One region of the Blautia sp. KLE_1732_HM_1032 genome, then DNA from elsewhere that is predicted to be linked to it. Evidence: predicted binding sites of a transcription regulator. Region 1 holds the regulator's gene; the other holds the start of a gene.
What was found. Region 1 encodes Rex, which represses fermentation and respiration genes when NADH is low (regulators of the CRP and FNR family bind a similar motif). Its sites were predicted from a motif close to ATTGTTAANTANTTAACAAT; they were not measured.
Positions count from the first base shown of each region.

Region 2: the regulator Rex is predicted to act here: its motif matches at 12,280-12,299, upstream of NQ489_RS11000 (CoB--CoM heterodisulfide reductase iron-sulfur subunit B family protein).

Region 1 covers NZ_CP102266.1:2,102,305-2,118,336, forward strand. Annotated here, with positions in the region: gene alr (alanine racemase) at 1-984, opposite strand, end outside; gene NQ489_RS10095 (bifunctional ADP-dependent NAD(P)H-hydrate dehydratase/NAD(P)H-hydrate epimerase) at 981-2,498, opposite strand; gene NQ489_RS10100 (redox-sensing transcriptional repressor Rex) at 2,560-3,207, opposite strand; gene NQ489_RS10105 (ABC-F family ATP-binding cassette domain-containing protein) at 3,422-5,338, shown strand; gene NQ489_RS10110 (pyridoxamine kinase) at 5,369-6,235, opposite strand; gene pdxR (MocR-like pyridoxine biosynthesis transcription factor PdxR) at 6,328-7,644, shown strand; gene NQ489_RS10120 (precorrin-8X methylmutase) at 7,641-8,282, opposite strand; gene NQ489_RS10125 (cobyric acid synthase) at 8,285-9,805, opposite strand; gene cobD (threonine-phosphate decarboxylase CobD) at 9,790-10,842, opposite strand; gene cbiB (adenosylcobinamide-phosphate synthase CbiB) at 10,870-11,847, opposite strand; gene NQ489_RS10140 (cobyrinate a,c-diamide synthase) at 11,834-13,237, opposite strand; gene NQ489_RS10145 (bifunctional cobalt-precorrin-7 (C(5))-methyltransferase/cobalt-precorrin-6B (C(15))-methyltransferase) at 13,238-15,211, opposite strand; gene cobJ (precorrin-3B C(17)-methyltransferase) at 15,204-15,935, opposite strand; gene NQ489_RS10155 (cobalt-precorrin 5A hydrolase) at 15,928-16,032, opposite strand, start outside.
Region 2 covers NZ_CP102266.1:2,279,557-2,295,588, forward strand. Annotated here, with positions in the region: gene NQ489_RS10940 (class I SAM-dependent DNA methyltransferase) at 1-644, opposite strand, end outside; gene NQ489_RS10945 (Fic family protein) at 659-1,714, opposite strand; gene NQ489_RS10950 (Fe-S-containing hydro-lyase) at 1,966-2,529, opposite strand; gene NQ489_RS10955 (fumarate hydratase) at 2,531-3,373, opposite strand; gene NQ489_RS10960 (FAD-dependent oxidoreductase) at 3,429-5,039, opposite strand; gene NQ489_RS10965 (2Fe-2S iron-sulfur cluster-binding protein) at 5,053-5,730, opposite strand; gene NQ489_RS10970 (FAD/NAD(P)-binding protein) at 5,760-6,614, opposite strand; gene NQ489_RS10975 (4Fe-4S dicluster domain-containing protein) at 6,607-7,644, opposite strand; gene NQ489_RS10980 (4Fe-4S dicluster domain-containing protein) at 7,648-8,622, opposite strand; gene NQ489_RS10985 (hydrogenase iron-sulfur subunit) at 8,610-9,053, opposite strand; gene NQ489_RS10990 (CoB--CoM heterodisulfide reductase iron-sulfur subunit A family protein) at 9,044-11,032, opposite strand; gene NQ489_RS10995 (4Fe-4S dicluster domain-containing protein) at 11,037-11,426, opposite strand; gene NQ489_RS11000 (CoB--CoM heterodisulfide reductase iron-sulfur subunit B family protein) at 11,423-12,217, opposite strand; gene NQ489_RS11005 (L,D-transpeptidase family protein) at 12,593-14,032, opposite strand; gene NQ489_RS11010 (3-isopropylmalate dehydratase large subunit) at 14,249-15,493, opposite strand; gene NQ489_RS11015 (LeuD/DmdB family oxidoreductase small subunit) at 15,513-16,004, opposite strand.

The sequences.
Region 1 (16,032 bases):
CTCCGGGATATCTGTGACATCAACCATAAACTGATCCATGCAGACCCGTCCGAGGATCGGAGCTTTTTTGCCCCGGATCAGGACCCAGCCCTTATTGGAAAGCTGTCTCGGATAGCCATCTGCATAACCTACGGGGATCGTTGCCATTCTGGTAAAGCGTTCTGTAACAAACGTTCCTCCATAGCTTACCGCTGTTCCACGTTCCACATTTTTCACATAGGATACATGACTTTTCAGCTCCATTGCAGGTGTCAGCTTCACAATATCACGTTCTACCTCCTCTGACGGATAAATACCGTAAATGGTGATGCCGGCACGAACAACATTGAGATTTGCTTCCGGAACACGGATGATACCTGCACTGTTGGAGCAGTGACGTACCGGAATATGAACACCTCTTTTTTCCAGAAGCTCTGCAAAACGAAGATAACGGTCCAGCTGCACCAGTGCAGGAGAACGGTCGGTCTCATCCGCCCTGGCAAAATGGGTAAACATTCCCTCGATCACCAGATTCGGGATTTTTGAGATTTTTTCGATCTTTACTGCATTTTCCGGAATATCCGCATATCCGATCCTTGTCATTCCCGTATCCAGAGCCAGATGAATATGTACATTTTTTCCAATGCGTGCACCTGCTTTTGCATATTCTGCCGCTGTATTAAGATCCGATATGGTGATTCGGATATCATTGGCTGCAAGTTCCTCATAATATTCCTCAAATACAAGGCCAAGGATCAGGACAGGCTTGGTGATCCCTGCATGCCGAAGTTCCAGTGCCTCCTCTGCAGTAGCTGTTGCAAATCCCCAGATATAGTCATAGTCCTGGATCAGACGGGCAATAGCTCTGGCACCATGGCCATAACCGTCCGCCTTGATCACAGCGATGATCTTTGTCCCTTCTTTGACATTTTTATGCATTTCCTCAAAATTGTGGGCAATGGCATCCAGTGATACCAGTGCTTTTACTCTCTCGTATTTTTTCATAATTCCGACTCCTCTTCACCTATAGCTAATGCCTTGGGCAGATATTCTATGATATCTCCTGCCAGCATACTGCGCTTTCCTTTTTCAGCGGCTGCAAGATCACCGCAAAGTCCGTGAAGATAAACACCTAACGCGGCCTTTAAAACCATGGGAGGCTGTTCCTCCGTTTTCAGATACATACATAACACTGCTGCCAGGATCCCGGAAAGCACATCTCCGCTTCCTGCAGTTGCCATTCCGGAATTACCGGAAAGATTCAGATACATCTGGCTTTTCTCATCTGCGATCACCGTACATGCATCCTTCAATACGCACACAGAGCCTGTTTCCGCAGCACATTTCAGTGCAATATCTGCGATCTCATGCTGGATCTCCTGGATCGTTCTGCCACTGAGCCGGCTCATTTCTCCGATATGCGGTGTCAGGACTACATGCTCTCCCAGATACTGATACCACTGTGGATGTGCAGCCAGAAGGTTCAGGCCGTCCGCATCCAGGATCAGCGGCTTTTTCTCCCGGGCAGCCGCCGTGAGAAACCACTGTTCTCTCTCACGGCTGGCCACTGATGTTCCAAGTCCCGGTCCGATCACGATCACATCACACCAGGATAGAAGCTGTTCATTGGATTCCTGATCAAAGCGGCTGCAGACCATAGCCTCCGGAAGGAGTATCTGCAGTGGGATCCTGTTGGCTTCCACAGTCTGGATCTTTACCATTCCCGCACCGGCACGAAGTGCTGCACTGGCGCTTAAATAAGCGGCTCCGCACATTCCCTCACTTCCGGTCACAAAGAGCACTTTTCCGAAGGTACCCTTGTTTCCGCCGGGATCACGTTCCGGAAACAGCTTCAGATCTTTATTTTCCAGACAGGCGGCAGATGCAGTCACAGCTTCTTGCTCATAGATCCCGATATCGGCGGTAACGATCCTTCCTGCATACAGTCTTCCCGGATAAAAGCAAAGACCTCTTTTCCGGTAGGCAAATGTGACAGTCAGATCGGCGCTGAAGGCAATTCCCATTTCCAGGCCAGTATCTCCGTTCACTCCTGACGGGATGTCAACTGCGATCTTTTTGGCCCTCGCACTGTTCATCTCATGGATGATATCAGCATAATGCCCCTCGATCGGACGCGTCAGGCCTACCCCAAACACGGCATCTACTATAGTAGTATATTCACTCCACTGCGGGTTATTCACCTCCGGGACACGATAACCGGAAGCGATCTTATACTGAAGAGCAGTCTCTCTGGTCATTTTATCTTTGTTTCCGACCATATAAAACTCTACCCGGATCCCCTTCAGATGGAACAATCTGGCAACAGCGATACCGTCACCGCCATTATTTCCGCTTCCGCAGACTACCAGGATCCTTTCGTCCTTCTGGAGATACTTTTCTGTTTCCTCTACCACCTTCAGTGCTGCCCGCTCCATCAGAACCTCGGAGGGAACTCCGATCTCACGGATCGTTGTGGAGTCCAGATCCTTCATTTCTTTGCAGGTAACAAGCTTCTTCATTCTGTCTTCTGCCTCCCCTCTGTCATAGAGAAAGCTGCCGTTTCCGGCAGCTTAACAATTCTTACTTATCCACATGTTCCTGCCTGTATTTACTGAGATTATAAGACAGTGTCATCAGACTCTCGGAAAGATGAACGTTCTCTACGATCACATCATCCGGTGTCTCAAGATCGAGATGTGCAAAATTCCAGATTGCCTTGATCCCGTTCTCCACCAGGATATCCGCCATTTCCTTGGCTTTATTCTTGGGAAGTGTCAGAATCGCGATCTCCACGTTATTCTCTCTCAGGAAAAACGGAAGCTCACTGAGCATTTGGATCTCAAGTCCACGGACTGCGATGCCCTCAAGCACAGGATTTACGTCAAAGATACCAACCAGCCTGAACCCGCGCTTCTCAAAATCCACATAATTGGCAAGTGCCTGTCCCAGATTACCGGCACCCAGGATGATCATCGGATGAACGGTATCCAGTCCCAGGATCTTACCGATCTCTGTATAAAGATAGTGTACATTATAGCCATACCCCTGCTGCCCAAAACCGCCAAAATTATTAAGATCCTGACGGATCTGAGAAGCTGTGGTATGCATCTTCTTACTTAATTCATTGGAAGAAATACGTTCTACATTATCTTCCATCAGCTCTCCTAAGTAGCGGTAATAGCGTGGCAGACGCTTAATCACCGCTTTCGAGATTTGTTTTGTCTCCACGATAGTTTTCCTCCTTACCTTACACTAGGTTAATTATAACGAATTGACATTTTCCTGTCAATTAAAGTTGTCTATTCTGTACAAATTTCTTTATATTTTTTCTAATAATTGATTTTTTCTTTGAAATCCCGGCAGTTTCCGTTATAATAGGTGGAGGATTTTTCCCTGTTCAGACATAAACAGGGGTGATTCTTTATACAGGAGGACAGTTTTTATGATTTTATCATGTCAGAATATATGCAAGGCCTTTGGCGAAAAAGTAATTTTAAATGATGCATCCTTTCACATTGAAGACCGTGAAAAGGCTGCTCTGATCGGCTGCAACGGTGCAGGAAAGACCACACTGCTGCGTATCATCATGCAGGAGCTTTCTGCTGATTCCGGTACCGTGGTGCTTGCCCGGGATAAAAATATCGGCTATCTTGCCCAGTACCAGGATATCCACGGACATCATACCATCTACGAAGAGCTTCTTACCACCAAGCAGCACATCATCGATATGGAACGCCGTATCCGCAATATGGAACAGGAAATGAACACGGTGACCGGTGATGAGCTGAACCGTCTGATGGAAACCTATACCCGCCTGACCCATCAGTTTGAGCTGGAGAACGGATACGCTTACAAAAGTGAGCTGACCGGTGTCTTAAAGGGTCTCGGCTTCACGGAGGAAGATTATGACAAGCAGATTGAAACTCTTTCCGGCGGTCAGAAAACCCGCGTGGCGCTGGGCAAGATGCTTCTTTCCAAGCCGGATATCCTGCTTCTGGATGAGCCAACCAATCACCTGGATATGGAAAGCATCTCCTGGCTGGAAACTTATCTTCTGAATTATCCGGGAGCTGTTTTTATCGTCTCCCATGACCGTTATTTTCTGGATAAGGTGGTCACCAAGGTCATTGAGATCGAAGCCGGACAGACCCGCGTATACAGCGGCAACTACTCTGCCTATGCTCTCAAGAAGGCTCAGCTTCGTGACGCACAGTACAAGGCATACTTAAATCAGCAGCGGGATATCAAGCATCAGGAAGCCGTTATCGCCAAGCTGAAATCCTTTAACCGTGAAAAATCCATCAAACGTGCGGAAAGCCGTGAAAAAATGCTGGACCGTGTACAGAGAATTGAAAAACCTCTTGAGCTCCAGGACCGGATGCGTATCTCGCTGGAACCACGGGTGTTAAGCGGAAACGATGTGCTCCACGTGGAAGCGCTTTCCAAGGCCTTTCCGGGACAGACCCTGTTCTCCGATATCTCCTTTGATATCAAACGCGGCGAGCGTGTGGCACTGATCGGAAACAACGGAACCGGAAAGACCACCATGCTGAAGATCATCAACGGTCTTATTGAGGCAGATGCCGGCAAATTTTCCCTTGGTTCCAAGGTGCAGATCGGTTATTACGATCAGGAACATCATGTTCTGCATATGGACAAAACGATTTTCCAGGAGATCTCCGATACTTATCCGACTCTCGCAGAGACCGAGATCCGAAATATGCTTGCCGCATTTCTCTTTACCGGAGATGATGTTTTCAAGGAAATCTCCGCACTTTCCGGTGGAGAAAGAGGCCGTGTTTCCCTTGCAAAGCTGATGCTTTCCGAAGCCAACTTCCTGATCCTTGACGAGCCTACCAACCATCTGGATATTGCTTCCAAGGAGATCTTGGAGGAAGCACTAGTCAGCTACACCGGTACAGTCCTTTATGTATCCCATGACCGTTACTTTATCAATCAGACTGCGACCAGGATCATGGAGCTGACAAACCAAGCAGTGGTAAATTACATCGGTGATTATGATTACTATCTGGAAAAGAAGGAGGAGCTGACCAGTACCTATGCACCGGGAAGCACTTCTCCGGAGGCACCTACAGAAGAAAAAGCGGTTTCCGAGAACAAGCTTTCCTGGCAGCAGATGAAGGAAGAACAGGCAAAGAAACGAAAACGGGAAGCCGAGCTGAAAAAAGTCGAAGCCCGTATCGAAGAGCTGGAAACAAGAGACAGCGAGATCGACGAAACCATGGTCCTTCCGGATGTCTGCACCAATGTAGCGGAATGTACAAAGCTGAGCCGCGAAAAAGCAGCCATCGCTGAAGAACTGGAAGAGCTTTATGAAAAATGGGAAGAGCTGGCCTGACGGTCAGCTTTTTTTTATCCCCTTATGTTTTTATGGAAGCAGCATGCCGAGATGCTGTTCAAAGCATACACCATCGTTACGGTCTGTTCCTTCCTCCACCGCATCGCGGATCGATGCCGAGATAAAATCCACGGCCAGCTCTGCACAGGTTTTCATGGAATATCTTTTTACCAGCCCTGCACTGAGCACGGATGCAAAAAGATCTCCTGTCCCGGAATAGCTTCCGCCGGATTTCTCTGCAAATACCCAGGAGCTGTTTCCGTTTTCCAGGACAAGATTTCCCATTTTCAGAGGCTGCCCCTCCTCCCTGTGATCCACTCCGGTGATCACAACGGCAGGAAGTGAAAATTTCCGGGCAAGTCCGCACCCGATCTCCCGGATCTCTTCCATCCGCCGGGCCTCTGATACCTTTTGCAGTTTATTCCAGATCTCCTCCATTTTTTCTTTTCCGTAGAGAAGAAGGAGGGCTTCCGTAAGGTTCGGTGTGATCACATAGGAACGACGTGTCAGTTCGCAGAACCGGCTGCGAAGCTCTTCTGTATAGATCGGATAAACCGCGCCGTCATCCCCCATCACCGGATCTGTAAGGATCAGAGTATCCTTCCCTGCAAACGCATCCATAAATTTCAGGATCCTGTCTGCCTGCTTATCGTCAGAAAGAAATCCTGTATAGATCCCATCCGGGAAAAATCCTCTTTTTTTCCACTGCTCCATATATGGTTCCATATGCTCTGTGAAATCCTCACAGAAATAACTTTCATAACCGGTCTGGTTGCTTAAAACAGCGGTGGGAAGTGGACACGCCTGGACTCCCATCACCGAGATCACCGGGATCGCTGCTGTCAGTGAACATTTCCCCAGCCCGGAAAGATCATTGATCACTGCTATTTTTTTCATGGTAATTCTCCAGTCTTGAGTTTTTTTCTGTAATATTATAGAATGAACTGTCAGGTTTACGCAATCATTTTTGGAAGGAAATCATCATACTTATGTTAAATATATCCGCTGAACACAAAAAAGAACACCTTTATCTGGAGGTTTATCACTATTACCGGAAGCTGATTCTGGAAGGCCGTCTCCTTCCCGGAAGCAAAATGCCCTCCCTCCGCAAATGCGCCCAGGAGCTGAAGCTGAGCCGTACCACCATCGAAAATGCCTATCTTCTGCTGGCAGCAGACGGCTATATCATCGCCAGGGCACAGAGCGGCTATTATGTCACCGGCATTGCTTCCAAGCAGCATCTGCTTACCCCCGAAAAACAGGATAAGGATATCACGCCCTGCCTTTATGATTTTGCCTCTTCCGGTGTTGACCGGGAAAGCTTCCGTTTTGATCTGTGGCAGCGTTACATCAAAAGTGCCCTCCGCCAGGGCGACCGTATGCTTTCTTATGGCGAACCACAGGGCGAAAGCGATTTCCGGGAGGTTCTCGCAGACTATATCCGGGAACGCAGAAATGTGATCTGCTCCCCGGATGACATTGTAGTAGGGGCCGGTCTCCAGCCCCTTCTCCAGATCCTCTGCCCTCTGATCCATGAACGGAAAACCGTTTCGTTCCCCACACCGTCCTTCACCACATGCAGCACCATCTTTCAGGATTACGGCTTTGATGTCCATTACCGGGACAAAAGCTGCGATGTGATCTATGTTTCTCCTGCTCACATGACGAAATGGGGCGAGATCATGCCGGTAAAACGACGCCTGGAGCTGATCCGTCATGCAGAGATCAATGACCATCTGATCATTGAGGATGATTTCGAAAACGAATTTGTTTATTTCCAGAAGCCAACGCCTTCACTTTTCGGTCTTGCAGGTGGTGAAAACGTTGTCTATATCGGTTCCTTTTCCAGGCTGCTGCTGCCCTCCATCCGTGTCAGCTTCATGGTACTGCCACGCTCTCTCCGGGAAAAATATACAAAAAAAGCAGCCTTTTATAATCAGACTGCTTCCAAGGCAGAACAGATCGCGCTCTGCCAGTTTATCCGCGACGGGCATCTGGCTTCCCAGACAAGAAAGCTCCGCCGCCTTTATTCCCAGAAGCTGAAGGCTCTTTCCCAGGCTGTCCGGGAAACCTTCGGCCAGGACTGCCAGATCCAAACAGGAGCCGCAGGAACCAGCCTTGCCCTTACTCTTCCCTGTTCTCTCACAGGCAGTGAACTGACAGACAGAGCCCGGAACCGTGGTCTGGGACTGGAGGTTCTCAGAGAAAACGGAGCCGAGGTCACCCTGGTCCTCTCCTGCTCCTCCATTCCATCCAAGGATTTTCTGCCTGCCTGTCAGCTTCTGAAGGAGGTTACCGACTCCTAATCTCTCCGGTTATCGATCATGTAGAGCAGGGCATTTACAATGCACGCAGCAATATTGCTTCCACCCTTGCGTCCTTTTGCCACAATATAAGGCACATCTGCGTGCATGATCAGCTCCTTGGACTGCACAACATTCACAAAGCCTACCGGCACACCGATGATCAGCTCAGGAGAAAGCTTTCCATTCTCAATAAGCTCATAAAGACGTACCAGTGCGGTAGGTGCGTTTCCAATGGCAAAGATCAGCTTTTTATCCATCTCTGCTGCCTTGTCCATGCTGGCTGTGGCTCTGGTAGTCCCGTTCTTTTTTGCAAGGGCAGCCACATCCTCATCGGACATGAAGCAGTAAGCCTCACCGCCGTAGCGGGCAAGTGCACGCTTGTTGATCCCGGCCTTTGCCATCTGGGTATCTGTGACGATACAGGCACCGTTGCGGATGGCGTCCATGGCCATTTCCACTGCCCCCTCCGAGAAGCAGAGATTTTTTGCATAATCAAAATCTGCGCTTGTGTGGATGCAGCGTTTTACGATCAGCTCTGTTCCCGGGATCAGGGGAGTATCCCCCAGCTCTTCTGTGATGATCTCAAAGCTTCTTTTTTCAATCTCCATGGGTTTTACATTTTCAAGCTCAACTTTCATTTCTATTCTTCCTCCGTAATCCCGTTTTCCAGTATCTCATAGATTTTTTTCATATCCAGATGCTTCCGCAGCTCTGCAGCCAGGATATCATACTGCTGTTCCTTAAATGCCGCAAAATCCACGCCTGTCATATTTTCCACATCAATACCTTTTTTCTCGCCGATCACGCGGATGATCGCCTCTGCAGATGCTTCCTTATCGAAAACGCCGTGGATATAGGTTCCGCACACATTTCCCGCAAAAGCACCCTCTTCTTTTTTCTTACCGCTGACGCTGTCTGTGATCTTCGTGGCTGTTCCTGCATTGTCCTTCAGGATGCTTTCGCCCATATGGATCTCATAGCCCTCGATTTCCGCACCGGAAAGAGGAGCAAACACACCGGACAGCTGACCGAAATGCCCCTGCACCCTGGTCCTGGTTTTCTTTTCGGCAAATACCGTTTCCATGGGAAGAAGTCCCATTCCTTTCATGGAACCGCCATTTTCAACGCCATGAGGATCGCTTAAGGTCTCGCCCAGCATCTGATAGCCGCCGCAGACACCAAAGATCAGCTTGCCTCTGGAGGCTTCCTTGAGAACCGCTGCCTCCATTCCGCTTTCCCGCATCCAGATCAGATCACCCATGGTGTTCTTGGTTCCAGGAAGGATGATCATATCCGGAGAGTGAAGATCTCTCGGGTGTTTTACATAGCGGAGAGAAACTCCGGGAATGCTCTCAAAAGGATTAAAATCCGTAAAGTTGGAAATCCTTGGTGTACGGACCACTGCGATATCAATGACACCGGCTTCCTGCTTCCGGTCAAAACGCTCCGTCAGGCTGTCCTCATCCTCCACCTGGATATCCAGATAAGGCGCCACACCCACCACCGGGATCCCGCTTCTTTCCTCAAGCATGACAACACCAGGGTCCAGAATAGTCTTATCTCCGCGGAATTTGTTGATGATCAGCCCCTTTACCATAGCTTTCTCATCGTCCTCCAGAAGCTCCACCGTACCGATCAGCTGGGCAAAAACACCTCCACGGTCAATATCTCCCACAAGAAGGACCGGTGCCTTGGCCATCTTTGCCATACCCATATTTACAATATCCTCATCCTTGAGATTGATCTCGGCAGGACTTCCCGCACCTTCGATGACAATGATATCGTTTTCCGCTGCAAGAGCGTTGTACGCCTTCATCACATCCGGAACCAGGGTCTTCTTATATTTGAAATAATCCCTGGCACTCATGGTTCCAAGAACCTCTCCGTTTACGATCACCTGGGAGCCTACATCATTGGTAGGCTTCAGAAGAATGGGATTCATCAGGACAGACGGCCGGATCCCGGCTGCCTCTGCCTGCATGACCTGAGCCCGTCCCATCTCAAGACCATCCTCTGTGATAAAGGAATTCAGTGCCATATTTTGTGATTTAAAAGGAGCCACACGATATCCATCCTGCTTAAAGATCCTGCAAAGTCCCGCAGCCAGCAGGCTTTTTCCGGCATTGGACATGGTTCCCTGTACCATTATTGCTTTTGCCATAATATACCTCCCTCAAGTACTTCGATCAGTTTTACATTTTCTTCATGGCGCTTTACCGCGATCCGGTAATACCCCTTTGTAAGACCCGGATAATTGCTGCAGTCACGGATCAGGATCCGCTTGCGCAGACAGAAGTCAAAGAGCTCCTCCGGTCCTTTAAAGAAAATATAATTTGCTTCCGACGGAAATACTTTATACCCAATGCGGACCAGCTCATCCTTTAGCCACTGTGCCTCCCGAAAAACAAGCTGTCTTCCCTCCTCTACATATTCCGTCTCTGTAAGTGCCTGGAGCCCGGCTGCCTGGGCCATGGTGGAAACATTCCATGGCTGAACGCAGAGCTCCATCCTTTCCATCAGCTTTCTGTCAGAACAGAGGCCATAGCCCAGCCGCACACCGGCCATGGCATATCTTTTTGTAAATGCTTTCAGGATAAAAAGATTATTGAACCCGGAAAGAGAATGCTTCAGAGAATACTCTTCCGGTTCCTTTACAAAATCAAGGAAACATTCATCTACCACCAGCAGGATATCCAGCTTTCTGCATTTTTCCAGGATCCTTTTCAGAAGCCTGTGGGGGATCAGCATGCCGGTAGGATTGTTGGGGTTACATAAGAAAGCCATATCCAGTCCCTTATGGAGGATATCCAGATATGCTTCACTGAGCACAAAACCGTCATTTTCCGTCAGCATGTAATATTCCAGCTCACAGCCAGTGCTGGCCAGAGCCTGTCCGTATTCCGCAAAAGTAGGCGCCGGGATCAGAGCCCGCTTTGGCTTTACTGCATGACAGAGCGTAAAGATCACTTCTGCTGCTCCGTTACCGCATATTACCTCTTCCGCTTTTACCCCTTCCGATTCTGCGATCCTTTCCCTGAGAACGCCGCATCCCACCTGGGGATACTGTGCAATATGATCCAGACTGTGGATAATGGCCTGCTTCACACTTTCCGGTGTTCCCAAAGGATTCAGATTTGCCGAAAAATCCAGGCAGTCTTTATGTTTATATACGTCTCCTCCATGTATGTGTTTTGTCATTGGTCATTCTCCTGTCTGTATTTATTGTTACCTTAATAACCCGAACCGGATCCCCGCACTGAGCAGTCCAAATACAACCACACCCAGTATGGATGCCGCGTACATCAGCCGGTTAGCTCTTTTGATATCCTCCGGCTCCACCGGGCGGATCGGATCCCCGATCGTGGGTTTTTCATATAATTTCCCGAAATAATATGCATTTCCCGCAAGCTGTACATCCAGCGCTCCGGCCATGGCAGCCTCTGTCTGAGCAGAGTTGGGGCTTGCATGATTTCTCCGGTCACGTTTGTAGATCTTTGCCGCATTTTTTGTATCCATTCCTGTAAAAACAGTTCCTGCCACCATCAGCCATCCGGAGATCCTGGCAGGGATATAATTGGCCACATCATCCAGCTTTGCCGCAATACGGCCGAAATAAAGATATTTGTCATTTTTATATCCAAGCATGGAATCCATGGTATTGATACCCTTATACAAAAACATCAGCGGCACCCCGCCGATAGCCATATAAAGCATGGGGGCGATCACGCCGTCGGATGCATTTTCCGCAACGGTTTCCACGGCAGCCTTTGTCACGCCGGTTTCCGTAAGCTCTCTGGTATCACGGCCTACGATCATGGACACCGCATAGCGTGCCTCGTCCAGAGTTCCGTTTTTCAGCCGGTCATAAACCTTCATACTCTCATCTTTCAGGGAACGGGTGGCAAGAAGCTGATAGCACCAGAAAACCTCCAGCACAAATCCGGCCACCGGCAGATACCGGTAAAGATAATAAAGCACCAGAAGCGGCACCCCGCCGCTGAACAGACAGACAAGCACTACGATCAGAAAGCCTCCTGTCAGCTCACCGCCGTGATTTTTCGGAAAAATCTTCCGGATCACCTTTTCCAGCACTGCAATCAGATTGCCGATGACACAGATCGGATGATAAAGCCATCTGGGATCTCCGATCAGAAGATCCAGCACAAATCCTATGGCCAGTGCAGGAAGACTATATTTCAGCATCTTTTTTCTGCCTCCGTTCCTTCTTATATTCCAGTGCGTTCTTCAGAAAGCGTGCCGGAACCCTGGGATTTCCGTAATAATAAAGATGCGGAAATCCTGCCATCAGCCTGCCCCGGTCATGGATACAATCCCATCCTCTTTTAGATGCCGGCTTTGCCGCATGAAAATCCTCTCCGCAATCTGTGGAATCAAAGTAATGGAATTCATGAGCCGGGATCTCACCAAGTCCGGTATCCTGTTTTTCCGTAAGGGTGATATAGCCGAACCGGTTCAGCTTCGGTGTCCGGTAAGCCCTTCCAGGGATCACCCCGCAGACTCTGCGCTGCTTTCCTTCCATATCCTCCATCTCCTGATGAAGATACATGAATCCGCCACATTCTGCCAGACAAGGCATTCCGTCCAGGATGACTTCCCGGATCCGGGTGCACATTTCCTGATTTTCTTCCAGCGCCTCCCCGTTTAATTCCGGGTAACCGCCGCTTAAAAGAAGCCCGTCCAGATCCTCCGGAAGCTCTCTGTCATGAATGGGTGAAAAACGTACTAGCTCCGCTCCCATCTGCTCCAGAAGATTTAAATTATCCGCATAGAAAAAGCAGAAGGCTTCATCATCCGCCACACCGATCCGCACCTTTTCCTCTGTACGGTATCCGAAGGCAGTATCCTTCTGTATCAGCATTTCCGTCTCTGGTGCCGCAAGCTCCGGTGCTTCCCCTGCAAGCTCCAGGATCCCATCGATATCCAGGGTTTTCTCCAGTACCTCGGAAAGCTTCTGCAGACGGCTTTTCAGCTCCGGGATCTCCTCCGGAAGCACCAGCCCCAGATGACGGCTTTCGATCACACAGTCCTCCACCTTCGGAACATATCCCAGCACCTTTACGGAAAGCTCCTCTTCCAGAAGCTTCTTCATCCTGGGATACAGCATGGGAGACATCTGGTTAAAGATCACGCCGCAGATATGACTATCCTTTTTGTATTCCAGAAAGCCCTTTACATAGGCAGCCAGGGAAACACTCATGCCACGGCTGTTTACGATCAGGATCACCGGTGTATCTGTGGTGGAGGCCAGATCATAGGCGCTGGCTCTGGAGGTGATCCCTCCTACACCGTCATAATACCCCATGACTCCCTCCATCACTGCGATCTCACAGTCCGATGCGTTCTTTGCCAGAAGATACCGGGTTCTGTCTCCATCTGTAAAAAACGTATCCAGGTTTCGGGATCTTGTACCGATCACACGGCTGTGGAACATAGGATCTATGTAATCCGGGCCGCATTTAAAAGAAGCCACCTTAAGGCCACGGTTCACCAGCGCCTGAAGCAGCCCGCAGGTGATCAGGGTTTTTCCGCTTCCGCTGGCACCTGCCGCAAGAAGTATTCTCGAGACCTTCACCTAAATCTCCTCCCCTCTTCCGCTGCAGGAAATGATATAGATCGGATTCTCACCCATCATCATATGATACCTTCCGATAGATTTGGATCTTGCCGCAGACAGCTGTACGATATCCACATCCGTCAGGCTGAAATCTCGTATGGCATTCATGGCTTCCGTCACCGTCTCCAGAGTGATGCAATTGATCACGATCCGTACTCCCGGATTTTTATCCAGAAGAAGCCGGATGATCTCGTTCATGTTTCCGGAAGACCCGCCGATAAAGGCATGTGTCGGAACAGGTAGTTCCACCATCGCTTCCGGTGCAGTACCAGGCACGATCTCCAGATTGTCTGTGGCAAATTTCCGCCTGTTCTCCTTCAGAAGAGCAAGGGCATCTTCCTTTTTCTCGATGGCATAGACCTGACCCTTCCAGGCACGAAGCGCCATCTCAACAGAAACCGAGCCTGTGCCCGCTCCCACATCATAGCAGACAGAATCCTCCTGAAGACGAAGCTTGGACAGAGAAACCGTACGCACCTCTTCCTTTGTCATAGGCGCCTTCCCACGAAGAAATTCCTCATCACAGATCCCGTGAACTGCGGGCAAAGGTACTGCGTTTTCATTGCACGCAGTTACCACGCTTAACGCATCACCCCGGTATTCTGTAAGCTCTGCCGCACTGGCATGAAAGATCTTTTCATTTTCGTAGGAAAGATTTTCGCCCACATAAAGGGTCACATCACCCATTCCATACGCAACCAGACGAGAAGCCAGACGAGCTACCCCATCCTCTGTTCCCAGAATGGAAAAAACCTTGGGGTTATGCCGGATCAGGGCAATCAGATTGCAGTCTCTTCCATGAGCGCTGACGATCCTGGCATCATCCCAGGAAAGACCGATCTTCGCCATAAAATAAACAACGGAAGAAATCCCGCAGATCACCTGGACATCGCCATCCAGAAGATCGATCAGCTTCCTTGCACCGCTGTAGAAGCCCACATCGCCGGAAAGGGCAATGGCTACGGTACGGTACTGTGGATGTGTCTTGATATACTCCACGATCTTATCACTGCGGTACTCATGGAGAACCATCTGCCCCGGCCTCTGTACAGCATCTGTCATACGCTTTGCACCGATCAGAAGCTCCGCCTCATCAAAGGCCTTCTTTCCTTCCAAAGTCAGGGTTTTTTCCGCACCCATGCCGATGCCTACAAGAGAAACCCTCTGTGACAGGGTAAGGCCGAACAGCTTTGCCAGAAATACCCTTGCTTCCGGCAGGGACAGCCCCTCCTCCTGCAATGGTCTTCCGATGATCACAGGTGTGACGCCGCAGCGCTGACAAGCCTCCATCTTTTCCGGGAATCCACCTGCCAGACCGGTATCCTTGGTGACCAGATAGCTGCACTGAAACTGTCGAAGCATGGCTTCGTTGATCTCTGTGGAAAATGGCCCCTGCATACCGATGAGATGCTTTCCTTCGATCCCCAGCTCCGCGCAGGAGCTGATCACGGAAGGGATGGACAGCACCCGGGCAAAAAGCCTCTCCTGGTAATCCGGGATCACTGTAAATTTAGACAGCTCCTTGCTTCCTGTGGTAAGAAAAATGTTCCCCTCTGTACCGGAAAGAAGCTCTGCCGCCTTCTCCGTGCTTTCCACATAGATGGCTTCCCTGTTCTTCTCCCCCTCCGGGCGAAGGACACGCTGATATCGGATGCTTCCGTTCTCACAGGCAGTCCGGATATTTTTTGTCACCTCTGCTGCATAGGGATGAGTGGCGTCCAGAACGATCTCCGGCGCTTCCCTTTGGAAAAGCTCCTCCATATCTTCGATTTTCAGCCTTCCGGCGCTGACATGGAGAAATTCATTTTCCTTCAGAAGGGAGCCGCCATATTCCGTAGCTGCACAGGCATAGACCGGAACATGATTTTCCGCAAGGAACTCACAGAGTGCATAGCCCTCGGTGGTTCCTGCAAAAACAATGGCTTTATACATTCTTATATCCCCTTGGTGTTACCATCTTGCCGTTTACATTCTTAGTCTGTGAATTTCCCACAAATACGGTAGTAAACATATCCACTTCTGTATCACGGAGCTCCTTCAGTGTCATGACCTGTGCAGTCTCGCCGTCACGTGCGATCTGGGCAACCGTGCCGCAGACAGTATCCGGAGACTTGTATTTCATCATCAGATCACAGGCCTTCTGAAGATAATCCTTACGTTTTCTGCTGGACGGATTGTAAAGGCATACCACAAAATCCGCCTGTGCTGCTGCCAGAAGCCTTGCCTCGATCTTCTCCCACGGAGTCAGAAGATCACTTAAGCTGATCAGGCAGAAATCATGGATCAGCGGTGCACCCAGCACTGCGGCGCCGCCTGTGGCTGCTGTCACACCCGGGATAATGGTCAGCTCCACATCAGGATAGTTTTCTCCCACCTCATACATCAGACCTGCCATGCCATAGACACCGGCGTCACCACTACAGATCATGGAAACGGTTTTTCCTTTTTTTGCCTCGTCAAAAGCAAGTACACAGCGGTCTACCTCTTTTTTCATCGGTGTGGTCATGAACTCTTTGCCTGCAAAATACTCCTTTACAAGATCCACATACACCGTGTAACCGATGATCACATCACTTTCATTTAATGCACGGATCGCTCTTCCAGTCATCTGGTCATACGCACCCGGGCCAATTCCTACAACATAAATCTTACTCAAAACGTATCCTCCGATTTCCGGCTGCAAGGGCGGTAGTCACACCGTCCCGGCCTGTTTTTTTTCTGATCAGTGTACCCTGTCCGCAACCCAGAACCGC
Region 2 (16,032 bases), 180 kb from region 1:
AGATATTCTCCTGCTGCAACCAGAAATCCGGAGGTTCCACATGCCGGATCACAGATAATCTCATCACTGGACGGATCCATCATCTCAACCATCATCCGGATAATATGTCTTGGTGTACGGAACTGTCCATTCCGTCCGGACTGAGCTATTTTTGAAAGAAGATATTCATATACATCTCCTCTGACATCTGCTGTCTGGATTTCATTCATAAGTTTGTAAATTTCATCCAGAGAATCCACCACTTTGGATAAAAGGAGTGGTGTCGGAAGCTTAAATATCGCATCGTCCATATATTTGGAATATGCACTGTTTTTATCATTATGAAGATTTTTTATAAACGGAAATACCCATTCCTGCATGATCATATACATTCTGTCTGCCGGAAAATCATGGAATACGGACCATTTCAGCTGACTTCCGTCAATTGTTCTCTCACCTATTTTTACTTCTCCGGAAAAAATACTCTGAAATGACAATCCAAGCATTGCACTTTCTCTTGCCCGCATATTATCGGAATCATCCAGATCATGAATAAACATCAGGTATGTAATCTGTTCGATTACTTCCAGTGGATTGACAAGTCCTCCTGCCGCAAATATATCCCATAAACCATCTATTTTGTTTTTTAATTCACCAGTGATCATTTTTTATCTCCCATCTATCGCTCATTATTCCAGGTATATTTCGTATACCTTCCGCCGCCGATTTTTAAAATTTTTTCTGCTGTCAGTAATTCTGCCAGTGTTCTCTGTATCGTTACCACACTGATATCCGGACACTTTTCTGCGATTTCCTTTTTTGTAATTGTTCCCAGAGTGTTTTTTATAATCTCTTCTATTCGCTCCGGTTTTGATATATTCTGTGTTATCAGCAATTTTATCCTTGAAGAAAACTCTCTGTATGCTCCTACTATAACGCCAAGCATATATTTTATAAATGGTATATAATCATTCTTATTCTCATACCAGTTCTCAGAACTTTCCCTTAAACATTCATAGTATAATTCCTTTGAATTTTCTATCATTCTCTCGATACTGATATATTTTCCCACAATATAGCCGGATCTGTACAAAAGTAACAGTGTAAGTAAACGGCTCATTCTTCCATTGCCGTCATTAAACGGATGTATGCATAGGAAATCCAGAATAAACATTGGAATCAAAAGAAGCGGATCTATTTCTCCTGTTGCCATTGCCTCTTCAAATGCTCTGCATAGTTCTTCCATTGCTTCCGGTGTTTCCCATGCCGGTACTGGTTTAAACCGTATTTTTTTTATTCCCTGAGAATCTTCTTCCTCAATGACATTATCTGCAGTTTTATATTTCCCTCCAATATTGTAACTTTCAAATTTATACAAATCTCTGTGAAGCTGTAAAATAATCGCAGACTTTGGTGGGATATGGTCATGGCTTTCATGAATTGTATTCAATACATCTCTGTATCCGGCAATTTCCTGTTCATTTCTTGTCCTTGGCCTTGTTTTGTCTTTTACCAATTCCCGCAATCTGATGTCTGATGTATAAATACCTTCTATTTTGTTGGAACTTTCCGTACTTTGAATCTTGGCGATTTCAACTAATTGTGTAAGAGTATCTGCTTTGACCTCAATAAAAAGAGTTTGTTCTCCTTTAAATTCATGTATCTGTGTCAGGTAAGATACAATTTCAGGAGTCAACAGATTTTTCCACTTTTCCCGATAATCAAACTGTCTCATATATTTTTCATCACCTTCTTTATCACTCTTTTTTCGATTTTATTTACTTCAAGTATATAAATCAATCTTATCATTGTCAACTTTAATTTGATCATTTTCGCAAGAATGATTAAATTGAAAGTGAAATGATAAAATTAAAAAGCCCAACAATAAATGCTTCTGCACGGATTTTCAGCATTTACTGTCGGACTTTTATCCTTTTTTTATTCCTTTTTGAAATATATCACAATATCACATTTTGGGGCAAAAGATTATTCTGCGTGCTCTTTCAGGTACTCTGCACGTCCCTCTTCGTAGAGGTTATTTCCCTCACTGTCAATGATGACTACAAGCGGCATGTCTTCCACATAAAGCTTGCGGAGTGCTTCTGCGCCCAGGTCTTCGTAAGCGATAAGCTCTGCTTTTTTGATGCATTTTGCAAGAAGTGCACCTGCACCGCCGATGGCTCCGAAATATACGCCGTCATATTTTTTCATGGCATCTACGACTTCCGGAAGGCGGGCACCTTTTCCGATCATTCCTCTGGCGCCTACGGACATCATAGTCGGTGCATAGGCATCCATACGGCCGCTGGTTGTAGGGCCTGCGGAGCCGATGACTTCGCCTGGTTTTGCCGGAGTCGGACCTACATAGTAAATAGTAGCATCTGTAGGGTCAAAAGGAATCTTTTCTCCTTTTGCAAGGGCCTCGCACATTCTCTTGTGACCTGCATCACGGGATGTATAGATAGTTCCTGTCAATAAAACCTGGTCGCCTGCATGGAGAGTTCTTGCCAGCTCTCTTGTCAGAGGCAGTGTGATCTTTCTTCTTTCCATATTAAAGCACCTCCGTTTTATGACGTGTTACATGGCAGTTGATGTTAACTGCACATGGCATACCTGCGATATGAGTAGGCATAGTCTCAATGTTCAGACCGATAGCTGTGGTTTTTCCACCAAAGCCCTGAGGTCCGATACCAAGCTTGTTGATCTTCTCCAGCATCTCTTTTTCAAGATCTGCATAGTAAGGATCCGGGTTCTCTGTATTCAGAGGACGCATCAGCGCTTTCTTTGCAAGAAGTGCACATTTGTCAAAAGTTCCTCCGATACCAACACCAACTACCATAGGCGGACATGGGTTCGGACCTGCAGTTTCTACAGCCTCAAGAATGAAATCCTTGATTCCCTGAAGGCCTGCAGATGGCTTGAACATACGGATCTGGCTCATATTCTCGCTTCCGAAGCCTTTTGGTCCTACAGTTACTTTCACCTGATCTCCAGGAACGATCTCTGTATAGATCATAGCCGGTGTATTGTCACCTGTGTTTCCACGGCGTACCGGATCCTTGACAACGGATTTTCTCAGGTAACCTTTATCGTATCCGCGGCGTACACCTTCATTGATGGCATCATTTAAATCTCCGCCTGTAAAGTGGACATCCTGACCAATTTCAAGGAATACGCATGCCATTCCGGTATCCTGACAGATCGGAACATTCTCACTGTCCGCAATATCAAAATTCTCGATAATGTTATCAAGGACACCTTTTGCGATCTCGCCGTCCTCGCAGGCACGGCAGGTTTTGATAGCATCCTTCACATCTTCCGGGAGATGTTCATTGGCTTCGATACAGAGTTTTTCGATAACCTCTGTAAGTCTGCTTACTTCGATTTCTCTCATAATAGACTCCTTTCGCTTATCTCATATGTTTTTATTATCATAACATATTTTTAACTTAACGTTCGTGGCGGGCATATTTCGGCAGAAGCATAGGAGATACGTCTCCTGTATCAACGCCTGCATTTTTCAGTTCCTCTTCATATTTTCTGATATGATCCAGATTCATGGTGCCAAGCTCTACCTCTTTGCATTTGGCAGCTGCTTTTTTACCTGCATTTCTTCCAAATACAATTACGTCAAGAAGAGAATTTCCCATCAGTCGGTTTCTTCCGTGGATTCCGCCTGCCGCCTCTCCTGCAACCAGAAGGTTCGGGATTTCTTTTGTAAAGCCGTCTCCGTTGATCTCAAGACCACCGTTCTGATAATGAAGGGTCGGATAGATCACGATCGGAACTTTTCTCATATCAATACCGTAGTTCATATACATACGGAACATGGCAGGGATCCTCTTTTCGATAGTTCCCTCACCTCCCAGGATCTCGATCATCGGAGTATCCAGCCATACACCCTTTCGTCCGCCTGGAACTTCAACGCCACGGCCTTCCTCACACTCTCGGATAACACCGGAAGCATTTACATCACGGGTTTCCAGCGGATGAATATAAGCTTCTCCGTTTGCATTTACAAGCTGTGCACCAACGGAACGAACCTTCTCTGTTACCAGGGCACCAAGGATCTGTGATGGATAAATCGCACCTGTTGGATGATACTGGATAGAATCTTGATAAAGAAGGGAAGCGCCTGCTCTGTATCCAAGCACAAGTCCGTCAGCAGTTGCTCCGTAATGGTTGGATGTTGGGAATCCCTGGTAATGCATTCTTCCTGCACCACCGGTTGCAATTACAACTGTTTTTGCTCTTGCAACGGAATAGTCTCCGGTTTCCATGTTAAGAAGGACTGCGCCGGAAACCTGTCCTTTTTCATCCTTCAGAAGCTCTACAGCGGAGGTAAATTCCACTACCGGGATCTTAAGATTTAAGACCTCATCACGGATAGTACGCATGATCTCTGATCCGGAATAATCCTTTGCAGCATGCATTCTCTTTCTGGAGGTACCGCCGCCATGTGTAGTGACCATGGTTCCGTCTTCTGCTTTATCAAACTCAACACCAAGGTCGTTGAGCCATTTGATCGCATCCGGGGCTTCCATTACCAGTCTTTTTACAAGCTCCGGTTTCGCGGCAAAATGTCCGCCTCCAAAGCAGTCCAGATAATGCTGTACCGGGGAATCATTTTCTTTATCTGCTGCCTGGATCCCGCCTTCTGCCATCATGGTGTTGGCATCACCGATACGGAGCTTTGTGACGATCATAACGTTGGCACCTGCGTTATGAGCCTCGATGGCACAGGAAGATCCTGCTCCGCCACCACCGATGATGAGTACATCTACATCATAATCGATTTTTGTAAGATCGATTTTTTCGTTGAGCAGACGGCTTTCTGAATGGAGCATTTTTGTCAGTTCCAGTGGTGCTTTCTGTCCCTTGTTCGGTCCTACCTTGATCTCTGCAAATGCATCCGGGTTATAATCCGGATGGAATTTTTTGAGAAGAGCATCTTTCTCATCTGCACTCAGACGTCTTGGCTCTGTTGCCATACGCTCTGCTCTTGTAGCCTCTACCTTTTTGATGGATTCCATCATATTTTCTGGATATGGTGCATACATGTTTTACGCCCTCCTACTTCTCGATTTCTCTGCTGTTGTAAAGTTCCTGCATCTCTGTGATCGGCTTCTGCATGATCTTCTCGATCATATCATCAAATTTGCCCTCATGGATCTCTTCCACACGTTTCTCCAGATGTTCACTTTTCGGTGCGATATATTTACCGGTGAGACGTCTTGCCAGAAGGCCTACCATCGGATGGGAAATTCCTGCCGGACATCTTACGGAACAGCAGCCGCAGCTTACACAGTCAAAGGATTCCTCTGCACATTTCTCAAGCTCGCCTCTCTGTGCATATGCAATATACTGCATGACATTTAAGTCCTGTGTACAGGCCTTTGTGCAGGCATTGCATCCGATGCAGCTGTAGATTTCCGGATAGAGCTCCATCATTACCTGCTGGTTCGGCTTAAGATCTTCTATATTATAAAGTCTCTTGTCTGTAGGGAAGAACGGGATACTTGCCACATACATTCCCTCCTGCACCTGTGTCTGACAGGCGAGACAGGTTTTTAGCTCATTCTGTCCCTTGATCCTGTAGATGGTTGCGCAGGCACCGCAGAATCCGTGTCTGCAGCCGCATCCTCTTTTTAATGTATAACCGGCATATTCCATAGCTGTCATAATGGTCAGATCACCGGGAACGCTGTATTTTTTACCGAAAAAATATACGTTTACCATATTATTTTCCATTTGAGATTACCAGTCCTTTCTTTTGCTTATCAGTACTCACTAGGCAATTCATCTATTTCATCGCACCGGAATACCGGGCCGTCTTTGCAGACGTATTTGTCTCCGATGTTGCAGCGGCCGCATTTTCCGACACCGCATTTCATACGAAGCTCCAGTGTGGTATATACCTGATCTCTGGAGAAGCCCAGCTCTTCCAGTCCTGCCAGAACGAATTTGATCATGATCGGCGGGCCGCAGACCAGAGCGGTCTTATTGGTATCAAAACCAATCTCCTTCAGATAATTCGGAACAAATCCCACATGACCGTCCCAGCCTTCCTGCTCGCGGTCAATGGTAAGATATACATTTACACCTTCTGTTTTCATCCATACTTCCTGGATTTCCTTAAGCTGCACCAGATCATCTGCGGAACGGGAACCATAGAGAATATCTACTGTTCCGTAATCCTCACGGTTATCCAGCACATAATTGATCACGGAACGAAGAGGTGCCAGACCGATTCCACCTGCGATGAACAGGAGATTTTTTCCCTTTAACTTATCTTCCACCGGAAAATGATTTCCGTATGGTCCGCGGACTGCGATCTCATCTCCAACCTGAAGGCTGTGGAGATGATCAGTAAGAGATCCGCATTTTTTGATGCTGAATTCCTGATAATCCTTTACAGTCGGAGAAGAAGTAATGGAAAACATACCTTCACTGACGCCTGGTGCACAGACCATGGCACACTGTCCTGGCATATGCTCGAAAAGCTTTCCACCCTCCGGAGCTTCCACACGGAAGGTTTTTACATCCGGTGTCTCCTGACGGATATCTGTGATCACGCCAACCTTGGGGATCAGCGTATCCAGTGTATAATTCTTATGACAGGTACATTCACTCATTCTTTTCACCTCCCTGTTTTTCAAAGGCCTTGATGACTTTTACGATATTTAAAGATTCCGGACATTTCTCCACACAGCGGCCACAGCCAACACAGGAGAACATACCGTCATTATTTAACGGATAATAAACAAGCTTATGCATAAATCTCTGACGGAATCTCTGCATCTGGCTGGTACGGTTGTTTCCATGAGCCATCATGGTAAAATCAGAATACATGCAGGAATCCCAGCAGCGGTAACGGTGAACACCGTGCCCTGTGTCGTAATCCTTGATGTCATAACACTGACAGGTCGGACATACGAAGGTACAGGTTCCGCAGGCAAGACAAGGCTTGTACAGTTTCTCCCATACAGGAGAATTGAAACGGTCCATGTATTCTTCCTGCGCCCATCCTTCCAGTGAAAGATGTGTATATGGAAGAAGCTCGATAATATCACGGATCGCCTTCTTTTCCTCTTCTACCCTTGTCTCATCAGCATCTGCCAAAAGCTCCTTCACAGTTTCTGTCAGAGCATTTCCCTTTTCTGTGAGAGGCTTCCAGAAAAGCTCTCCCTCGATGATCCAGGCTGCAACATCTGCTTCCGGATCTGCGGCATCAATGCCAAATACTTTACAGAAGCAGCTTTCCTCCGGTTCATGACAGGCAAGAGCTACGATAGTTCCATGTTCTCTTCTTGCCTGGTAAAAAGTATCCACCGGATCCCCAAGAAACACCTTGTCGAGAACCTTCACGCCCTGTACATCACAGGCTCTCATTCCGAATACGACAAAATTCTGGTCTTTCAGTGCCTGAGGCTCAATGCTGATATTTTTCCCATCTTTTTTACAGGTATAGAGATTTTCACTCTGCGGAAAGAAAGCATCCTTCGGTGATTTCACGGTTTTCAGTGTTTCAAGGGAAACTTCTGCATCCTCGCTCCATGCCTTGAAGTTCACCTGCTCACTTACCTTTACCGGTAAATATAATTCCTGGTCTGCGGCAATTTTCCGGAATAATGCCGGCAAATTTTCTACTGCGATCTTATACATACATTATCCCCTTTCTGCCACGATCCCTGGCTCTACATCCTCAAAGGTAAAGCTGGTAAGCGGACCCTTTGACTCCGCATCCTCGCCTGCCTGATACTCACCGTAAAACGTATCAATATCCTTGATAAACTTACGGTTAAACAGATGAAGGGGAATTCCCTGCGGGCAGACTCTGCTACACTCGCCACAGTCCGTACATCTTCCGGCTACATGAAAGGCACGAATCACATGGAACATCTTTTCCTCAAAGGAATCCACATTTGCCTTCTGGGCGCTGTCGAACTTGTTGCTGTCAAAAACGCATTTGCGGCAGCTGCAGGCCGGACATACATTACGGCAGGCATTACAGCGGATACATTTACTCAGCTCGCTCTGCCAGAATGCAAATTTTTCTTCCGGACTCATTGCCTCGATCCTCTCAACTTCTGCGAAACGGTCAGCGTCCTTTGTCTCCTTTGACTCACCGATCAGTTCATCGTAAATTTTATGCTCTTTTCCTTTACATACATGGCAGCGTTCCAGCATGGCATCTTTGTATGCACAGGTTTTTTCTCCGTAAACAGTATCCACAGTCAATGTCTCTGCATCTCCGGTAATCTCTGCTCCGGAAATTCCCCGGATACCCTTGATCCCCATTTTGCGGATCTTTTCAATATCCAGCTTTCCTTTACAGCCAACACCTACGATATAGGCTTTTTCTCTGTCTACACGATGCTCTTTCAAAAGCTGGTTAAAGCTATATGTATCGCAGGGCTTCAGACAGACCATGGTTTTTCCTTCCAGCTTGGAAGCTTCGATCATATATTTGCTTAAATTGGCACCGCAAAATCCATCATAGACAAAATCCTCCAGAGATTCCGGTGTTTCAAAATAGGCTGGTTCCGGATTAAAGGCAAGATCTCCGGCTTTCCACCCAAGAACCCGGACTACCGTGCCATCTGCAAGCAGTTCTTTTGCACGTTTTATCAGCTCCTGCATCTTATATCCTCCAATCTCACGTTTTTACCAAGTGAATGGATCTTCTCAACAAACTCATTCATAGTCTGTGAAAATTTCACGCCTTCTGCGGCAGATACCCATTCCACACGTGTTCTTCCGTTTTCCACCCCAATATAATCCAGCATTGAAAACAGAAGTGTCATACGTCTTCTTGCATAATAGTTTCCGGTACTGTAATGGCAGTCTCCCGGATGACATCCGCACATGATCACACCATCGGCTCCTTTTTCAAAGGCACGGAGGATGAACATGGGATTGACACGGCAGGAACATGGAACACGGATGATCTTTACATCCGCCGGATAGCTCAAACGGCTGCTTCCGGCAAGGTCTGCTCCGGCGTAGCTGCACCAGTTACAGCAGAATGCCACGATCTTTGGTCTGAATTCTTCCTTTGTTTCTATCGACATATTGCATCCACCTCCGCGATAATCTGTCTGTTGGAGAAGCCCTGAAGGTCCATGGCTCCTGACGGGCAGGCTACTGTGCAGGCACCGCAGCCCTGGCAAAGTGCTGTATTGACAACCGCAACTCTTCTTGTCTCACGGATACCGTGATCGTTGACCTGTTTCTCCTCATAGGAAATCGCTCCGTAAGGACATACATTTGCACAGGTAGAGCATCCGTTACAGAGAAGCTCGTCGGATCTTGCCGTACATGGATTGGTTGTCAGCTTGTCCTTTGCAAGAAGCCCTATGGCCTTTACAGCCGCAGCTCCTGCCTGGGCAACTGTCTCCGGGATATCCTTTGGTCCCTGGCATACACCGGAAAGGAAAATTCCTGCTGTCGGTGATTCTACAGGACGAAGCTTTGCATGGGCTTCTGTAAGGAAATTGTTGGTGTCAATACTTGCAGTAAGCATAGTAGCAATCTTACGTACATCCGGATTCGGCTCAATGGCTGTTGCAAGAACTACCATATCTGCTTTCTTGAAGATCTGCTTATTATCAAGAAGATCCGAGCCCTGAACAAGAAGTGTTCCATCCGGCTGCGGAATTACTTTTCCTACCTGACCTTTGATGTAGTTTACGCTATACTGCTCAACTGCTCTTCTGTAAAACTCATCGAAGTTTTTACCAGGTGTACGGACATCAATATAAAATACCGTCACATTGGTATCCGGATATTTATCACGGATCAGCATGGCATGCTTAGCTGTGTACATACAGCAGATCTTGGAACAGTATGGCTTTCCACGGTCATCGGAGCAACGGCTTCCAACACACTGGATAAATACGATCTCCTTCGGTGCTTTTCCATCGGAAAGGCGCTCAAGATGTCCTTTTGTAGGTCCTGCAGCATTCATGATACGCTCCAGTTCCAGGGAAGTGATCACGTCTTTACTCTGGCTGTATGCGTATTCATCATACCGGTCGAGTTTGATGGTATCAAATCCTGTTGCCACTACGATAGCTCCGTATTTCTGTGTCACGATCTCGTCCTGCTGATCATAATCAACAGCTCCTGCCTGACATACCTTGGAACAGACACCGCATTTACCGGTCTTGAATTTCAGGCAATGCTCCCGGTCGATTACCGGAACATTTGGGATTGCCTGGGCAAACGGCGTGTAGATGGCTGTCCGGTTGTTCAGGCCTCTGTTGAATTCGTTAGGGATTTTTTTGGACGGACATTTCTCCTGACAGACACCGCAGCCTGTACATTTGTCCATGTTGACACTGCGTGCTTTTTTGCGGATATCAACAGTAAAATCTCCTACGAAACCGGAAACCTTTTCCACCTCACTGTATGTATAGATATTGATCTTTTCGTGGGCTGCAGCCTCCACCATTTTCGGGGTAAGGATACATGCGGAACAGTCCAGAGTAGGGAAGGTTTTGTCAAGCTGTGACATTCTTCCGCCGATACTTGGCGTTTTTTCCACGATATCAACTTCATAGCCTGCGTCAGCAATATCAAGAGCTGTCTGGATTCCGGCGATACCGCCTCCGATGATCAGTGCTCTCTTTGTAACGCGGCTTTCTCCCGGCTGAAGAGGAGCATTTAAATTGACTTTTGCTACTGCTGCTCTTGCAAGGATCACGGCCTTCTCCGTAGCCTCCTGCATATCCTTGTGGATCCAGGAACAGTGCTCACGGATGTTTGCGATCTCCACCATGTATGGATTCAGGCCTGCTTTTTCCGCTGCTTTGCGGAAAGTTGTCTCATGCATACGCGGGGAGCAGGAACAGACAACCACACCTGTGAGATTTTTTTCACGGATGGCTTCCTGAATTCTGGACTGACCTGCCTCGGAACACATATACTGGTAATCCTCGGCGTGTACAACACCCGGCTCTTTCGCTATGACTTCCACAACTTTTTTTACGTCTACCGTAGCGGCAATATTACTTCCGCAATGACAGACAAATACACCGATTCTCTGCACTTTCTCACCTCCTGTATCTTCTGAATGCACTTACCAGCAGCTGCTGAGGAAGCTCCGGATCAAGAAGCTCCGGAATTTCATTTGGTGAAAGATAGTCTCCGCCTTTTTCCCGGACAACCAGCTGTCTTGCCCCGTCAATGATCTTTCCGGGTTTTACGTCTCGCGGACAGCGCTCCACACAGGCAAAACAGGAAAGACATTTCCACAGGGATGCTGAATTTACAAGTGCTTCGATATTTTCATTGATCACGTAGGACACAAACTGATGAGGCTTGATATCCATCTCGTCAAAGGATGGGCAGGTAGCAGAGCATTTGCCACACTTCATACATTTCAGAGGATTGGTCCCGCTGATCTCCTTTATTTTTTCCGCAGCAGAATGGTTATCTCTCATTTTGCCACCTCCTCTTTGACGCCAAGGGCTTCTGCCAGAAGCTCTGTAAAATAGTAAACCGGCAGTCTGTTTCCGGCATTTTTATTCAGATTATATTTGCACAGTGGACAGGCAGTGATCAGCATATCTGCGCCAAATCCGGCTGCACTTTCTTCGATCTTTTCACACATATTCTGTGACATTTCTTTTTCTTTCAGGGATATATATCCTCCACAGCATTCATTTCTGTAAGGATAGATCACAGGCTCAGCGCCAAGGGCACGGATAAAATCCTCCATGATCCTTGGATTTTCCGGATCATCAAATGCCATGATCTTTCCAGGTCTCAGAAGCAGACATCCGTAATAGGCTCCGATCTTCTTTCCGGTAAAAGGATTTACTACTTTTTCTTTCAGTTTATCAAAACCGACTCTGTCCCGGAGAACCTCCAGATAATGGAGAACGGTTGTCTCTCCTTCATAGGGAGCTTCCAGCTGCATATAATTGTTGGCTCTGGTCCGGATATCTTCCACATTTTTCATATCATCATTGACACGCTTGATCACATGATGACAGGCTGAACAGATCGTCACCAGATCCTGGCCTTTTTCTTTTGCCTGGTTTAACGCACGGACGGAAGAAAGCTTTGTGGCGATCTCGTCTGTGCCAAGCGGATAAACACCACCACAACACTGCCAGTCCTCGATCTCCTCAAGCTCAAACCCAAGGGCTGTGGCACTGGCTCTGGCATACTCATCCAGATCTTTGGCCTTTGTTCTCAGGGTGCAACCCGGATAATAACTGTACTTCATACCTTTCATTATCCTTTCTTAGTCTAAAATCTGACGTTTATAGTAGATATTCTTGTTCATATATTGTCTTTTTTTTAACGATACATGAATAAAAAAATGAAATCTCAACTAACACTTATTTGAGTTTTTTTATCAATTTGCACCCAAATAAAAGAGAAAAACACTCTTCCTCCGCAATTAAGAAGTGTATTAGCTCGATTTCCGAGATCATCATATCACGTTATTTCTGTTTCGACAAGGCTTTTTCGATATTTTTTTGTGTTTTTTTTAACGTACTTTTGAAAAACCTTATCATTTACGATCCTGCTTCCATGATAATTTTCATTTTCGGGCATAAAAAAAGCTCCGGATCTCTCCGAAGCTTTTTTGCTCCTATCAGTAAATAATGATCGGATAACCTGCATCAATGGTGTTATAGATCAGTGCTGCCTGATCCTTAGGCAGATTGATGCAACCGTGGCTTCCGTTGGTTTTATAACGGTTCCCGCCAAAGGATGACTGCCAGGACGCATCATGAAGTCCCTGTCCGTAGACAAAAGGCATCCAGTAATTAACCTTTACATCGTAACCATATTCATTGCTGGTAAGGTTAAAGGGACTCGCCTTGTAGGCGATCGGCCATGCACCACGATATGTTTCACGCCCCTTCACCGGCTTACCGCTGACAATATCTGTTTCCGTCACAAGGCATCCGTCCTTATACAGCCACAAATGCTGTGCATCCAGACTGACCTCTATGTAACTGCCTGCCAGATCGTCTGTTCCGTTTCTCTGGTATCCTTTTTTGCTGTAAACAGGCTCTCTTGTTACAGCAGTACCACTTTTCAGGTCTTCCAGAAGCTGAGCATATTCTCCGTCCTGATCGATCCGGTATCCGTACTCATTTCCCTCAATGGTCACATCCGTTCCCGCAGATGTATGAAAGGTGCGGGGAACATAAATGGTATTGTATTTGTTGGCAAGCTCACTGATGTAGGCTTTAATGGCTTCTTCATCTAAAGTCAGCGTCTCCCCCTCAGCCTTCAGCCAGGATGTGATCGTATCGGAATCCAGAACAGCCGTTTCACTTCCGAATGTATAAGTTACTGTACTGCTGCGGTATTTCTTCAGCTGGCTGTTCAGGTCTGTAATCTTATTTTTCATATCCTCTGTTACAGTGACCGTCGGACTTACATACACATGCTTGTTGATCGGTACTGTGATGGTATCCCCAAGCAGAGCCGTATCAAATGCTGCGTTCAGATTTATGTCCACGGTAGTCTCCAGCTTATCCGGATCGATTTCCGTCCCCTGTACCTGTTTCACAAGGGTGAATTCTTTTTTCTCCTTATCGTACTGAATGGCTGCATCAATAGAAGCTTTTCTTTCTTCCGTACCGAAATTTGAAAGATCAAGAGCCTGCTTTTCCTGCTCCTCATCTTCCTCGATCTGACATTCCGGTTCTATATTTTCTTCCTTTGGAAAAAGCTTCCGGCTCTCTTCCCGCTGTTTCTGAATTTCTGTAAGCTTACTCAGAAGGGCTTCTTCATTGAGACTGTAGCCCAGCTCTTTCAAAGTTGTACTGTAAACTTCCTGATCATTTTCCTGAAAGGATACCGGACGATCTGCAAATTCCGCAGTGATCTTTTCTTCTGCCTGCTTTGCATCCAGTCCGGAAACATTCACTCCCCATATGGAAATCTTCCGTCCCAGCGTATTATGATCTGCCAAGTATGTATAGACAAATACCCCTGCCACTGCCAGGATCGTTACGCCAATGCAGATTCCAAGTATGATCTTCAGTGTCTTTTTACTGATGGTTGATCTTTTCTCCATACCCTTATCCCTCGAGTCTTATGTAATATATGTTATGTTGTCACACTGGCTGTTATTATAATACAATAAATCCCATTTTCTGTAAAAATGACTTATCCAGGATCCTTCTGATCCGGTAAAAAAAGACAGACTGCCACTCCTCGCGAAAATCTGTCCTTTCATACGTTTCTTTTTTATGTTTCTGTCAGCAGTATTTCCGAACGGATCTTCTGCTGCTTATTCCGGCATTACGATCTTACCTGCGATCGCACAGGCTGCTGCAGTTTTCGGAGATGCCAGATAGATCTGAACCTTGGAAGTTCCCATACGTCCCAGGAAATTACGGTTGTTGGTTGCCACAACCTTCTCCCCGTCTGTCAGGATTCCGCCGGTTCTTCCACAGCAAAGTCCGCATCCCGGATGTGTGATGATGGCACCTGCCTCAGCAAGCGTATCCAGAATACCAAGTTCAATGGCCTGACGGTAGATCTTGCGGCTTGCAGGAGTTACGATCAGTTTTACAAAGTCTGCAACTTTTTTGCCCTTCAGGACTTCTGCTGCTGCCATCAGATCTTCCAGACGTCCGTTTGTACAGGAACCGATAAATACCTGATCGATGGTCTCACCCTGAAGCTCGCTGACATCACGGATCTTGTCCACCTGTGACGGACAAGCCATAACCGGTACAAAATCCTCTGCCTTATAAGTCATGGTCTTCATATAAACGGCATCCTCATCGCCTACAAGACTCTTCTGGAACTCATCAAGCTCTGTCTCACAGTAAGCGGCAGTCTTCTCATCCGGTGTGAAAAGTGCACATTTTGCACCTGCCTCGATCGCCATGTTTGCCATGGTCATACGACTTGCCACAGACATGTTCTCAATGGTGCTTCCGGAAAATTCCAGTGCACGATAAGTTGCACCATCTGCACGAAGGTCGCCAATCAGGCGGAGGATGATATCCTTGGACATCACATTCTCCGGAAGTTCTCCGTCGATCACAACCTTTATGGTTTCCGGAACCTTGATCCACATGGTTCCTGTTCCCAGGATGCTGGCCATCTCTGTGTAACCGATGCCGGAAGAAAACGCACCGACACATCCATAAGTCGTGGTATGGCTGTCTGTACCAAATACAATATTACCGGGTTTAACATAACCTGCCTCAGTCATAAGCTGATGACAGATACCGTCACTTCTGTGTACGTTTTTCATGCCATATTTAGCTGCAAAAGCATCTCCCACATGGAAATGTCTGGTATCATCCTGCTGACTTGCCGGTACAAGATGGTCATAGATCAGAACAACCTTGTCCGGATCCCACAGCTTCTGAAAGCCCATCTCCTCAAATTTGTCCGCTACAAACGGAATAAAGATATCATGGATCATCACTCTGTCAACATTGACCGTCACGATATCGCCAGGCTTTACTGCTTTGCCTGTGTTATGTCTGATAATTTTCTCAATGATCGTCTCACCCATTATTTCTCTCCTTTCCGTCTTAGTCCAGACCGTTCAGTTTGCGCATGGCTTTTACAAGTCCGCCAGCCTGAATAATATCCATCAGATTCTCCGGAAGAGAAGCAATCGGGTACTGTTTTCCGTTATGGTCTACATGCTCGTTCATCACAACTGTAACTTCATCTCCCTCTTTCACATTGTCGTGAAGATCCGGCTGTTCGATAAGAAGAAGGCCGTTGTTGATGGAGTTGCGGAAAAAGATCCGTGCAAAAGATTTCGCAATAACACACTGTACGCCCAGTGCTTTAATGATCTCCGGTGCCTGCTCTCTGGAGGAACCGCAGCCGAAGTTCTTTCCTGCTACAATAATGTCACCTTTCTGGATCTGTCCTGCCAGCTCCGGGCGAAGGGGACTGAATCCGTACTGTTTCATATCGTCAATGGTTTTCAGCGCCAGATACTCGGTCGGAATGATGATATCGGTGTCAATATCATCGCCCAGTACCCACACTTTTCCTGTAAATGCTTCCATATGTATATCTCCTGTTTATTCTGTTCCG